Regions from separate parts of the Peribacillus sp. V2I11 genome, predicted to be linked through region 2. Evidence: riboswitches for the same ligand, from Rfam matches in the RefSeq annotation. Region 2 holds a riboswitch; each other region holds the start of a gene.

The links. Region 2 has a riboswitch for cobalamin ahead of QFZ73_RS07705 (ABC transporter substrate-binding protein). Riboswitches for the same ligand answer to the same signal wherever they lie in the genome.
Region 1: another riboswitch for cobalamin. It lies ahead of QFZ73_RS11835 (ABC transporter substrate-binding protein); the one in region 2 lies ahead of QFZ73_RS07705 (ABC transporter substrate-binding protein).
Region 3: another riboswitch for cobalamin. It lies ahead of QFZ73_RS05835 (ribonucleoside-diphosphate reductase subunit alpha); the one in region 2 lies ahead of QFZ73_RS07705 (ABC transporter substrate-binding protein).

Annotation. Positions count from the first base shown of each region.
Region 1 is NZ_JAUSYW010000001.1:2,454,140-2,457,425, reverse strand. Features, by position in the region: gene QFZ73_RS11845 (heme ABC transporter ATP-binding protein) at 1-36, opposite strand, end outside; gene QFZ73_RS11840 (FecCD family ABC transporter permease) at 43-1,098, opposite strand; partial or broken gene QFZ73_RS11835 (ABC transporter substrate-binding protein) at 1,061-2,027, opposite strand; cobalamin riboswitch at 2,180-2,354, opposite strand; gene QFZ73_RS11830 (hypothetical protein) at 2,535-2,795, opposite strand; tRNA gene QFZ73_RS11825 (tRNA-Arg) at 3,035-3,108, shown strand.
Region 2 is NZ_JAUSYW010000001.1:1,581,704-1,584,989, reverse strand. Features, by position in the region: gene nikB (nickel ABC transporter permease) at 1-217, opposite strand, end outside; gene QFZ73_RS07705 (ABC transporter substrate-binding protein) at 225-1,781, opposite strand; cobalamin riboswitch at 1,964-2,175, opposite strand; partial or broken gene QFZ73_RS07700 (IS110 family RNA-guided transposase) at 2,411-3,286, shown strand, end outside.
Region 3 is NZ_JAUSYW010000001.1:1,198,819-1,202,104, reverse strand. Features, by position in the region: gene QFZ73_RS05835 (ribonucleoside-diphosphate reductase subunit alpha) at 1-1,800, opposite strand, end outside; cobalamin riboswitch at 1,941-2,121, opposite strand; gene QFZ73_RS05830 (manganese-dependent inorganic pyrophosphatase) at 2,415-3,286, shown strand, end outside.

The DNA of each region.
Region 1 (3,286 bases), 870 kb from region 2:
GTCATACCCACCTGTTAACCCTTTAACTTCAAGCATCCGTTTTTACCCTTCTCTCCGTCTCTTTAATAAAATCAGAGCAAATGCAGGTGCCCCGATAAGTGAGGTGATCACCCCGATCGGCAGTTCCGATGGGGCAATGATCGACCGTGCTACAAAATCCGCCAATATTAAGAATCCGCTTCCTACCAGCAAGGACAACGGAAGCAAATGTTTATGGTCAGGTCCCCAAATCTTTCGGACAAAATGAGGAATGACCAAACCCACAAAGCCAATCGTCCCCGAAACGGCAACGGCTGCCCCTGTCAATGTCGAACCGGCTATCAAGATCCACATTTTCCGCCGCTTAACATTCACACCTAAGTGTTTTGCCCGGTCTTCCCCGAAAGTCATCGCATTCAATTCACTTGTATTCATGATCAAGATCAACGAACCAATAATAAAAAATGGCAAAATGATTGCAATATAGTTCCATCCGCGCATTGAAACGCTTCCCATCAGCCAGCCGATGATTTGTCTTAATTCATCACCCGTCAGCGCAATCATCAATGAAATGAAGGCACTTAAAAACGAGCTGATAATGATTCCTGTTAAAATGATCGTTTCCACTTTCATCGATCGATCCATTTTTTTTGCAAAAGTCAGTACGCAGAGCATCGTGAGCACTGAGCATAAGATGCTCAATGCCGGAAGAGTATATAAACCGATGAATGGCAGTGATATATTCAAGAATATTGTCAATACGGCGCCGACTGATGCTCCTGATGAAATACCTAATGTGTAAGGATCAGCGAGCGGGTTCCGGAGCAGTCCCTGAAATGCCGCACCCGCAATCGCAAGGGATGCCCCAACCAAACCCGCAAGCAACACACGCGGCAAGCGGATGTTCATCACGATATTCGTAAGCATGACATCCGGATCAGCAGCAATCGGTAAATGGAAAATCTCCTTGCCGATTATTTGTATAAGTACGGGAATCGGTACTGGCACCGAACCAAAGGAAATGCCTATCGTCATTGCGAATAACAAAAATAACAACGCAAACAAATAAGCAAACGTCCATTTAGTTGTCAAATAGGTTCGGATAGACTGATTTGGCAAGTTCCTCTACTCCCTCTATTAAGCGTGGACCGGAACGGGTCACCAAGTCAGAATGGACATCAAAGACTTGGCCATTCTTAACAGCATTTACGTCTTGCCATCCTTTTCGGCCCGTAACTTCACTTACTGAATCCTTCGTATAATAACCATACGTTGTAATGATGACATCAGGATTTGCAGCAATCATCGATTCTTCATCAATTTTTGCCCAACCGTCCAATTCAGCAGCAGCATTATCAGCTGAAATAATAGTAAGCATTTCATTCATGAAAGTATTTTTTCCAGGTGTGTATATTTCCGGTGATGGCGAAACTTCCACTAAAACGGTCTTCCTATCCTCTTCCTTTTACGGATTTGGCTTTTTCCTGGATATCCTTGAGCTTCGTTTTCATATCCGCAACGATTTCTTTTGCCTTATCATGTTCTCCCGTTGCCTGTCCAATCATTTCAATAGACTCATAGACTTGGTCAAAGCTTTGTGCATCATTGACTACGAGGACATCTATTCCAGCATCCTTAAGCTGCTGTAAACCCTCATTTGAATTATGGGCACTTGATGCATGCGCAATAACAAGGTCAGGTTTCATGGAGACAATCAGCTCCGTGTTCATTTCCATTCCGCCAACTTTTTCAATTTCTTTCGTTTCTTCCGGGTAATTATCATTGTCGGAAACACCAATGACTTTTTCTCCCAAACCAAGTGCAAAGACCACTTCCGTATTACTTGGTATCAACGAAACGATTTTCTTCGGTTTTTGTTCTATCGTTACTTTTTCCCCTGTTGCATCTTTAATCGTAATCGGGAAAGCTTCATGTCGAGCATGATTCGTTTGCTGTTTTTCTTTTCCTTCATCAGTAGCGTCACTGCAGCCGACCATCATGCCTGCAGTAAGCAACATCAACAGTATCAGACCAAAAATTTTCTTCATTTTCATTCCCCACAATCTTTTCATTTAATTTCTTCCCACGGAAGATGCCCCAAAACAAAAAGCACCTCCCGTTAAACGGAAGATGCTTGCATGGCAACAATATCATTACGGACTCTTAGGGTCTGCCACACACCTTCCCATCCGCGCAGGTTACAGGTGTACGAATTCTGGCAGGTCTCCTGGCTCATGGTCATCGTCAACGGCACCTTCCCATATCTCATACAGTGGTACACAGCCGTCAGCTCCCATATACAGTGGCGGGACCGCGCTGGCATTTCACCAACTTCCCTTTTAAGTCATTAAGACACCAAATCGTTCATATGTATATAATTTTCACTGCCTTCATTATACACCATGTAAGAATCGATTATTATATGATTTTTCTGAACAAGTTAGAAATGACCCGTCCACCTTCAATGGATTTGAAGCATTTTCAATCAGTGAAGCAAACCCCTCGACTGATGACCCGGGTGAAATCCGAACTCGATGCATGCATCCCTAGGTCCCTTAAAGCCCCCTCTGCCATCTTGTATCCAGCTTCTTCTGACATGAGACTCTCTTCGTTATACTGGCCAACCGGAGCTCGACCGCGGACTCGGCCGTTATCCAGTCTCCCGTATCGATTTGGCCTTCCAAATCCTGCCCGGTCATATTTTCAGCTGCTTCGACCACTTCAATGTCATCTTCCGCAATCTGTACAGCCGTCTTTGTGCCTATACTCTCTAAAATCCCTTGTGAGCATCCAGGTAGAATCAAAATCCCCAGCAATCCCACCATCCTTAAAACTCTATACACTTTTTCACTATTATTATCCTAATTTTTTTCAGTATAATAGTACCGGAAAATTAGTTAATAGCAAAGCATTCCACTTAATGGATAATGGAGGAATACGAGACCTTAGTGGCCTGCTAAATATTTATGGGGATTTTTTTTCATAAGTATAAGCTATTAGCTTGAAAAGTTTGCCTATAAGAAATATAATAAATAAGTCGTCGACTTTTATATATGTCCCAGTAGCTCAGCAGGATAGAGCGACAGCCTCCTAAGCTGTAGGTCGTAGGTTCGATTCCTATCTGGGACGCTAAAGTTTATAAACCCTGTTATAATGCGGTTCCTCCGTGTTGTAGCAGGGGTTTTTTCTGTTGGTATAAGAACAAGTGATTTATGGGATCGAGGAAAATGCAGGTCTCAAAGCTAAATTAGACAAAGTAACCACTACTTCATCAAGACATTTGGATATCAAAAAATCTGAGCCCTGT
Region 2 (3,286 bases):
ATATCCACTGTACGTATTGACTCCATAACGATTCCGTCAATCCAAGTTCTTTCCGTAAAGAGCTCAATGCTACATCAGAAGCTGGAACATCATTTACGGTCAGTAAAATATAGGCTGGATCTCCCGGAGATAACCTCAACAGTAAAAAAGTAAGTGTTGATACTAAAAATATAACAAGGATCATTTGAAAGATACATTGTAAGAAAAAGCGAATCATCCACTTCTCACCCATTTATATCTATTTGTGAATGAATATAGTAATACTCAATCGGGCTAGGCGAAAATCCTTTGACTCCATTCCTAACACCAAATACTGTTTTCGGATTAACAATGAAGGACTGCGGGATATCCTTTATAATGATCTCTTGTATATGTATAGCCAATTGGTTACGTGTTTTTGAATCAGTTGTTTTATTTAATTGATCAATTAAACTATCAAGAGAAGATGAAGCGTAATGACTAACATTAGATTCACTAGTGGATTTGTAGAATATATTCAAAAAGTATTGAGGTTCACCAGTATGTGCCGTTAGCATACTGTACATAGATAAATCCCAACTATCATTAGCTAACGCATCATCGATATTTTCAACCTGCTGAATATTTACTTTTATTCCTATTTTTAATAATTCATTTTGGATAGTTTCTGCCATTACTGATAATTCCGGTCGTTGCGGAAAGGTTAACATCTTAACTTCGAATGGTTTTCCCTGTCTCTCTAATATTCCATCTTTATTTTTCTTCCAATCTTCTTGTTTTATCAATTGATCAATAGTTTGATTTTCCTTCATTTCCTCCACTTTGGCGAATGGCAAAATAGCTGGGAATGGACCATTTGCTTCCTCTCCTTGCTCATTCATTACTGAACTGACAATATCACCACGCGGAATAGACATATTAATAACTTTTCTGTTCGCCAATTCTTTAAGTAGGGGTGATTTCATATTAAACATAAGCATGTGAGTTCGAAGAGATGGAGCAGTTAACACATCAATTTCTTTATCTTGTTCCAATAATGGAATACTATCGATTGAAATATCTGTTGCGGCGTCAACATCCCCGGATTGTAATGCCATTAACCTCGTATTTCCATCTGGTATAAATTTGATTGTTATTTCCGATAATAATGCTTGTTTTCCCCAATAATCTTTATATCTCTGTACAACAAGGGACTCACCTTTATTAAACTTTTTAAATGTAAACGGTCCAGTAAGTGCAGGGTAGTTATCCTTACCTTCAATAGAAGTCACATCAACAATGATGGTAGATGGATCAGCCAAATGTGAAATTAATGCTGCATTCGGTTGCTTGGTTACAATTTTCAATTCATTTTGTGTAAGTACTTCAATTGATTCTACTTGTAATAAATCCTTGGTTCTTTGATTCTTCTGCAGAGACCTTAGTAACGATTCTTTAACACTAGCAGCATCCATTTTTTTGCCGTTATGGAAGCGTACATTACTCTCCAATTCAAATATCCATGTCAATTCATTTTCTTGCTTCCATCCTTTAGCCAGCCAAGGGGTTGGTTCCAATTCTTCATTTAATTTAACTAATGTTTCTGCTGTACCAGAACGCATTACCTCCCAGTTATCATTGCCATGTGGGTCTAGATTTGATGGACTCCATGGAAAGGCAAGAGTTGCTTTTTTATCCACATCTTCATTTATAGATCCAGCGTTATGGTTTTTCACTTCTGCACAGCCAGCTAAGAGAATAACAATCCAAAAGAGAACACCCCCAAAAATTGAAAAGGATTTGTACTGTCTTTTATTCATCATTTTTATATCCTCCAATACTTTTTATTAAAATGAAAAAAAGCACTTCTGACTAAATTAGAGGTCAGAAATGCTTTTTATGATAAATGTAGGAATCGCCTAAACAGTAATATCAACAATAAGATATTGGTTCAGACATTTGGTTATCTGCATACTAACCACCTCCCTAAAATCCCGTAGGTCTAACAGCGATGTTTAAATAGGCAGGTCTCCTGACTAAGGGTATGCCTTTCAGTCCTCCCCGGGTTTCTCCCAGTGGTTTTTTCTGAAAGGAATCAGTATACCATACTGATACCCAACACAGTGGCGGGTCCGTGTCGGCATAACCGAACTTCCCTTTTAAGCCGATAAAAGCTATGTAAAGCTTCTATCATGCACCTATTTCCAATAATATTAAATTTTAAAAACAAATAATTTTGTTAATTCCTTAAATAACATACTAGCATTTTGGATTTGAGTCAATGTTTGGACACAAATAGTTAAATCCTACTGGCGACCTTCTTATGGCTCTAACACACCAGTTAGCATTCCTGTAGGTCGTTAAATATCAGGTTTGAAAAAAATAGAGCCCCTCAGTAAGATACGAGTATAGAGACCAATCTAACTCAAAGTCTTAAGGAGGAAGCCCTACTATGAATTTTAAAATGCAAAACAAACAAAATCAACTAATTGAGAGAATTACGGATCAACATCTAGTTGTTGGTGTGGATATTGCCCAACACGTACACGTGGCCCGTGCTGTAAACTTTCGGGGCATTGTGGTCGGGAAACCCTTGTCTTTTGAAAATAACGAAGAGGGTTTTACTCGATTACTAAACTGGATCCAGGAACTAAAACACATGAAAAACCTAGACACAACGATAGTCGGAATGGAACCTACCGGACATTATTGGATAAACCTTTCGAAGTGGCTAGTCAAACAAAACATGGATGTCGTCACCGTCAATCCTCACCATGTCAAAAGAAACAAAGAAAATCGTGATAATACGCAATCCAAAAGTGATAAAAAAGATGCCCTTGTCATCGCTGACATGGTGAAGAATGGCTACTATGCCTTCGTTCGTTCCACTTCAGAATCATTTGAAAAACTTCGTGTCCTTATGGCTAACCGAGATGTGATCGTTAAGCGTCTTGTTAGCTCCATCAACCAAATTAATCGCTGGGTGGATGTTGTCTTTCCCGAGCTCCGACAAGTGTTTAAAGACGTATCATGTAAAGGGGCAATCGCAACCCTACGCCTCTTTCCTACCCCAGCTGAATTATGTTCCTTACAGCCTCAAGTATCGTAACCGGTTGGAAGTCATGTATGAAACGACATTCCGGGCATAAAAAAGCCCGTTCCCTGCTTGTATTGGCCAAGCGTTCAATTGGTACGAAACAAGCCCTTGATGCGTATAAACTTCACTTGGGACAGTTATTAGAGGAATATGATCTCGCTTCATCCCAACTCGAAAGAGTAACGCAAGAAGTTACAAATGTCTTGGAACAGATTCCATTCGTTAAGCAAA
Region 3 (3,286 bases), 380 kb from region 2:
AAAATATGGGTATGATCCTTTTTCCTTGGCTAATTCGTTGGATGCCTTGATTGTTAAGTAAGCGATCTTTTCGTATAAAGCATCTGCATAGTGAACAGCCTCATCGGATTCCCAATAAATATTCTGTGTGGCAAGTAAATGATGCCATCCAAACGTCCCTAAACCAATTGCCCGGTAGCGTTTGTTCGAGATGGATGCTTGTTTGACAGGAAGATTATTCACATCAATGACATTATCCAGCATACGGATCTGAATGGGAATCAATCTTTCCAAAACATCGCTGCCCACCGCTCGGGGCAAGTTAATGGATGAAAGGTTGCAGACAACGAAATCGCCGCTTTTACGAACCACAACAACATCTCCATCTTCTGTTTCATATTCATCCGTGATCGTCGAAGGGCTTAGGTTTTGGGCAATTTCCGTGCAAAGGTTAGAACAATAAATCATACCTTTATGTTTATTGGGATTCTTCCGATTCACTTCATCGCGGTAGAACATATATGGTACGCCTTCTTCCAATTGAGAAATCATGATGCTTTTCATGATGTCCATCGCATTGATTTTTTCAAAGCTATAGTTTGGAAGCGTGCCATTTTCTGCGGCCTCGACAGCAAGTGCATAATGATTCCTGAAGCTACCTTCACCTTTCTTTTCGTCATAAAGATCTTCAAGTGAAAATCCAAGGGTTTGCTTAACGGTATGCGGATCGAAAAGATACCATTCTTTTCTGTCGCGTACAGCCTCCATGAATAAATCAGGGATGCATACACCTGTAAAAATATCATGGGCTTTTAATCTGTCATCCCCGTTTTGTGTCTTCAAATCGAGGAAGCTCATGATATCTTTATGCCAGGCATCCAAGTAAATCGCGATGGCACCTTTACGTTGACCCAATTGATCGACACTTACAGCTGTCTGGTTGAAAAGTCGAATCCAGGGAGTCGTGCCGGAACTGTTTCCAGAGAAACCTCGGATATCAGAACCAAGAGAGCGAATCTTACCAACGTAAAGACCGACACCGCCACCGAATTTAGATACTTTTGCTGCATCGTAGTTAGATAGGTAGATGCCGTCAATGGAATCTTCAATTGCGTCGATAAAGCAAGAGCTTAACTGTCCATGTGTTTTACCTGCATTGGAGAGTGTAGGGGTCGCAACGGTCATATAAAGGTTGGACATGGCCCAGTATGCTTCTTTTATAAGTTGCAGGCGGTGCCCCGTTTTTTCCAATCGCATGATTTCCATCGCGATGATCATGAAGCGTTCTTGTGGCAGTTCGTACACCTTGTCCTTTTTTGGGCGGGCTAGGTAGCGATCGTTTAATAAGTAGAGGCCTATGTAAGAGAATAATTTATCTTTTTCCGGGTCGATTACCGAACCCAATTCCTCAATTTCCGCTTTTGTATATGAAGATAGCAGTTCTGATTTATAAATGGGATAACGCTGACCTTCTGAAAGCTGGGAGAGTTCCGTGATCAGTTCATAGAATGGGCCATAACTCATGACTTCATAACCTCGATTGGCTTGTGCATCCCTATACATTGTATTCAATAGTTCTGCTGCAGCAACAAACGTCCAATCTGGAGCATCGATATCCACACCTTCAAGAGCGAGCTGAATCAGTTTTCTTGATGCCTGTTCTTCGGTTGAGTCACTTTTGCGATCAAGCCATTTTGTAAAACGCTTTTTGAACTTTTCCATATCGAGACGGCCTTCGAATTCCTTCGATAACATCTCAAGCTGGATGGATTTCGTTTCTGTGTCATTTTCGCTAATGGTAAAGTTATATGTTTGAGTCATTAATAATCCTCCTTGTTAACTTCCGCTAAAATAAAAAAAAACCGCCCAATGAATTGAGCGGATCAAACGATAGAATAAAAGGGCCATGAAAAAATAGCCGTTATACTATCGTTTCATCATCTCAATCCCCGAAGAATAAGAAACGTGAAAAATTCAAGGCAGGTCTCCTGACTCATGATCATCCTACTTTGAGTCCTTCCCGTATAGAGAGCTATACAGTGGGTTTCTCATTTCGTCACATTTACAGTTGCGGGGACAGTTCCGGGTTTACACCGGATTCCCTTTTCAGCCATCACTGGCACCTTGGATTATAAAAAATTCTATATATAGTTATTAATATGGTTTATGTAATCAATATCTAGTATTTCTGCTTATATTATAGTAAGCCATATAGGATGATAATTCAACTAATATATTTGAAAAAAACCAGCCCTTATCTATTGACAAAGTGAGGGTAGAAGGTGAAGGAATGAAAGATTTTATTGGGGAATGGGTAATTCAAGCGCTGGTTTTACGGGATTTTGTGTTAAAATAAAGTGTCTAGTAAAGGTGGCTCTCCCTTATTGCTATAAGGGGATTCGCGGAAAAATATTTATGAAAAAGGGGATTAAATCTTGGAAAAAGTATTAGTTTTTGGACATAAAAACCCGGATACAGACACAATCTGTTCAGCAATCGCTTATGCAGATCTGAAAAAGCAGTTAGGTATCAACGCTGAACCAGTTCGTCTGGGTGAAGTGAATGGTGAAACTCAATATGCATTGGACCAATTCAAATTCGAAGCTCCCCGTCTTGTGGAAAAAGTTGCAGGGGAAGCTGATGGCGTAATCCTGGTCGATCATAACGAACGCCAGCAAAGTGCTGAAGATATTGACCAAGTCCGTGTGTTGGAAGTTATCGACCATCACCGTATCGCTAACTTTGAAACAAGCGATCCTTTATATTACCGTGCGGAACCAGTTGGCTGTACGGCAACCATTTTAAATAAAATTTATAAAGAAAACGGCATTGAAGTCCCTAAAGCAATCGCAGGTCTTATGCTGTCTGCCATCATTTCCGATTCCTTATTGTTCAAATCACCGACCTGCACGGAGCAAGACGTTGCAGCAGCAATGGAACTGGCAGCCATTGCGGGAGTCGACGCTGAAACATACGGCTTGGAAATGTTGAAAGCTGGAGCTGACTTGAGCGACAAAACGATTGCCCAGCTTATCACTCTTGATGCAAAGGAATTCCCCATGGGAATGGCTAAAGTGGAGATAGCACAGGTCAATGCTGTAGATCCGAACGAGGTCCTTGCTAAGCAAGCAGAATTGGAAGCGGCTATTGAAGCGGTCATCGCTGTGAAGGAATTGGACTTATTCCTTTTCGTCGTAACGGATATCTTGACTAATGATTCTGTTGCCTTGGCTCTTGGTAAAGCAGCTTATGCAGTAGAAAAAGCTTACGACGTTTCATTAAACAATAACATCGCCGTCTTAGAAGG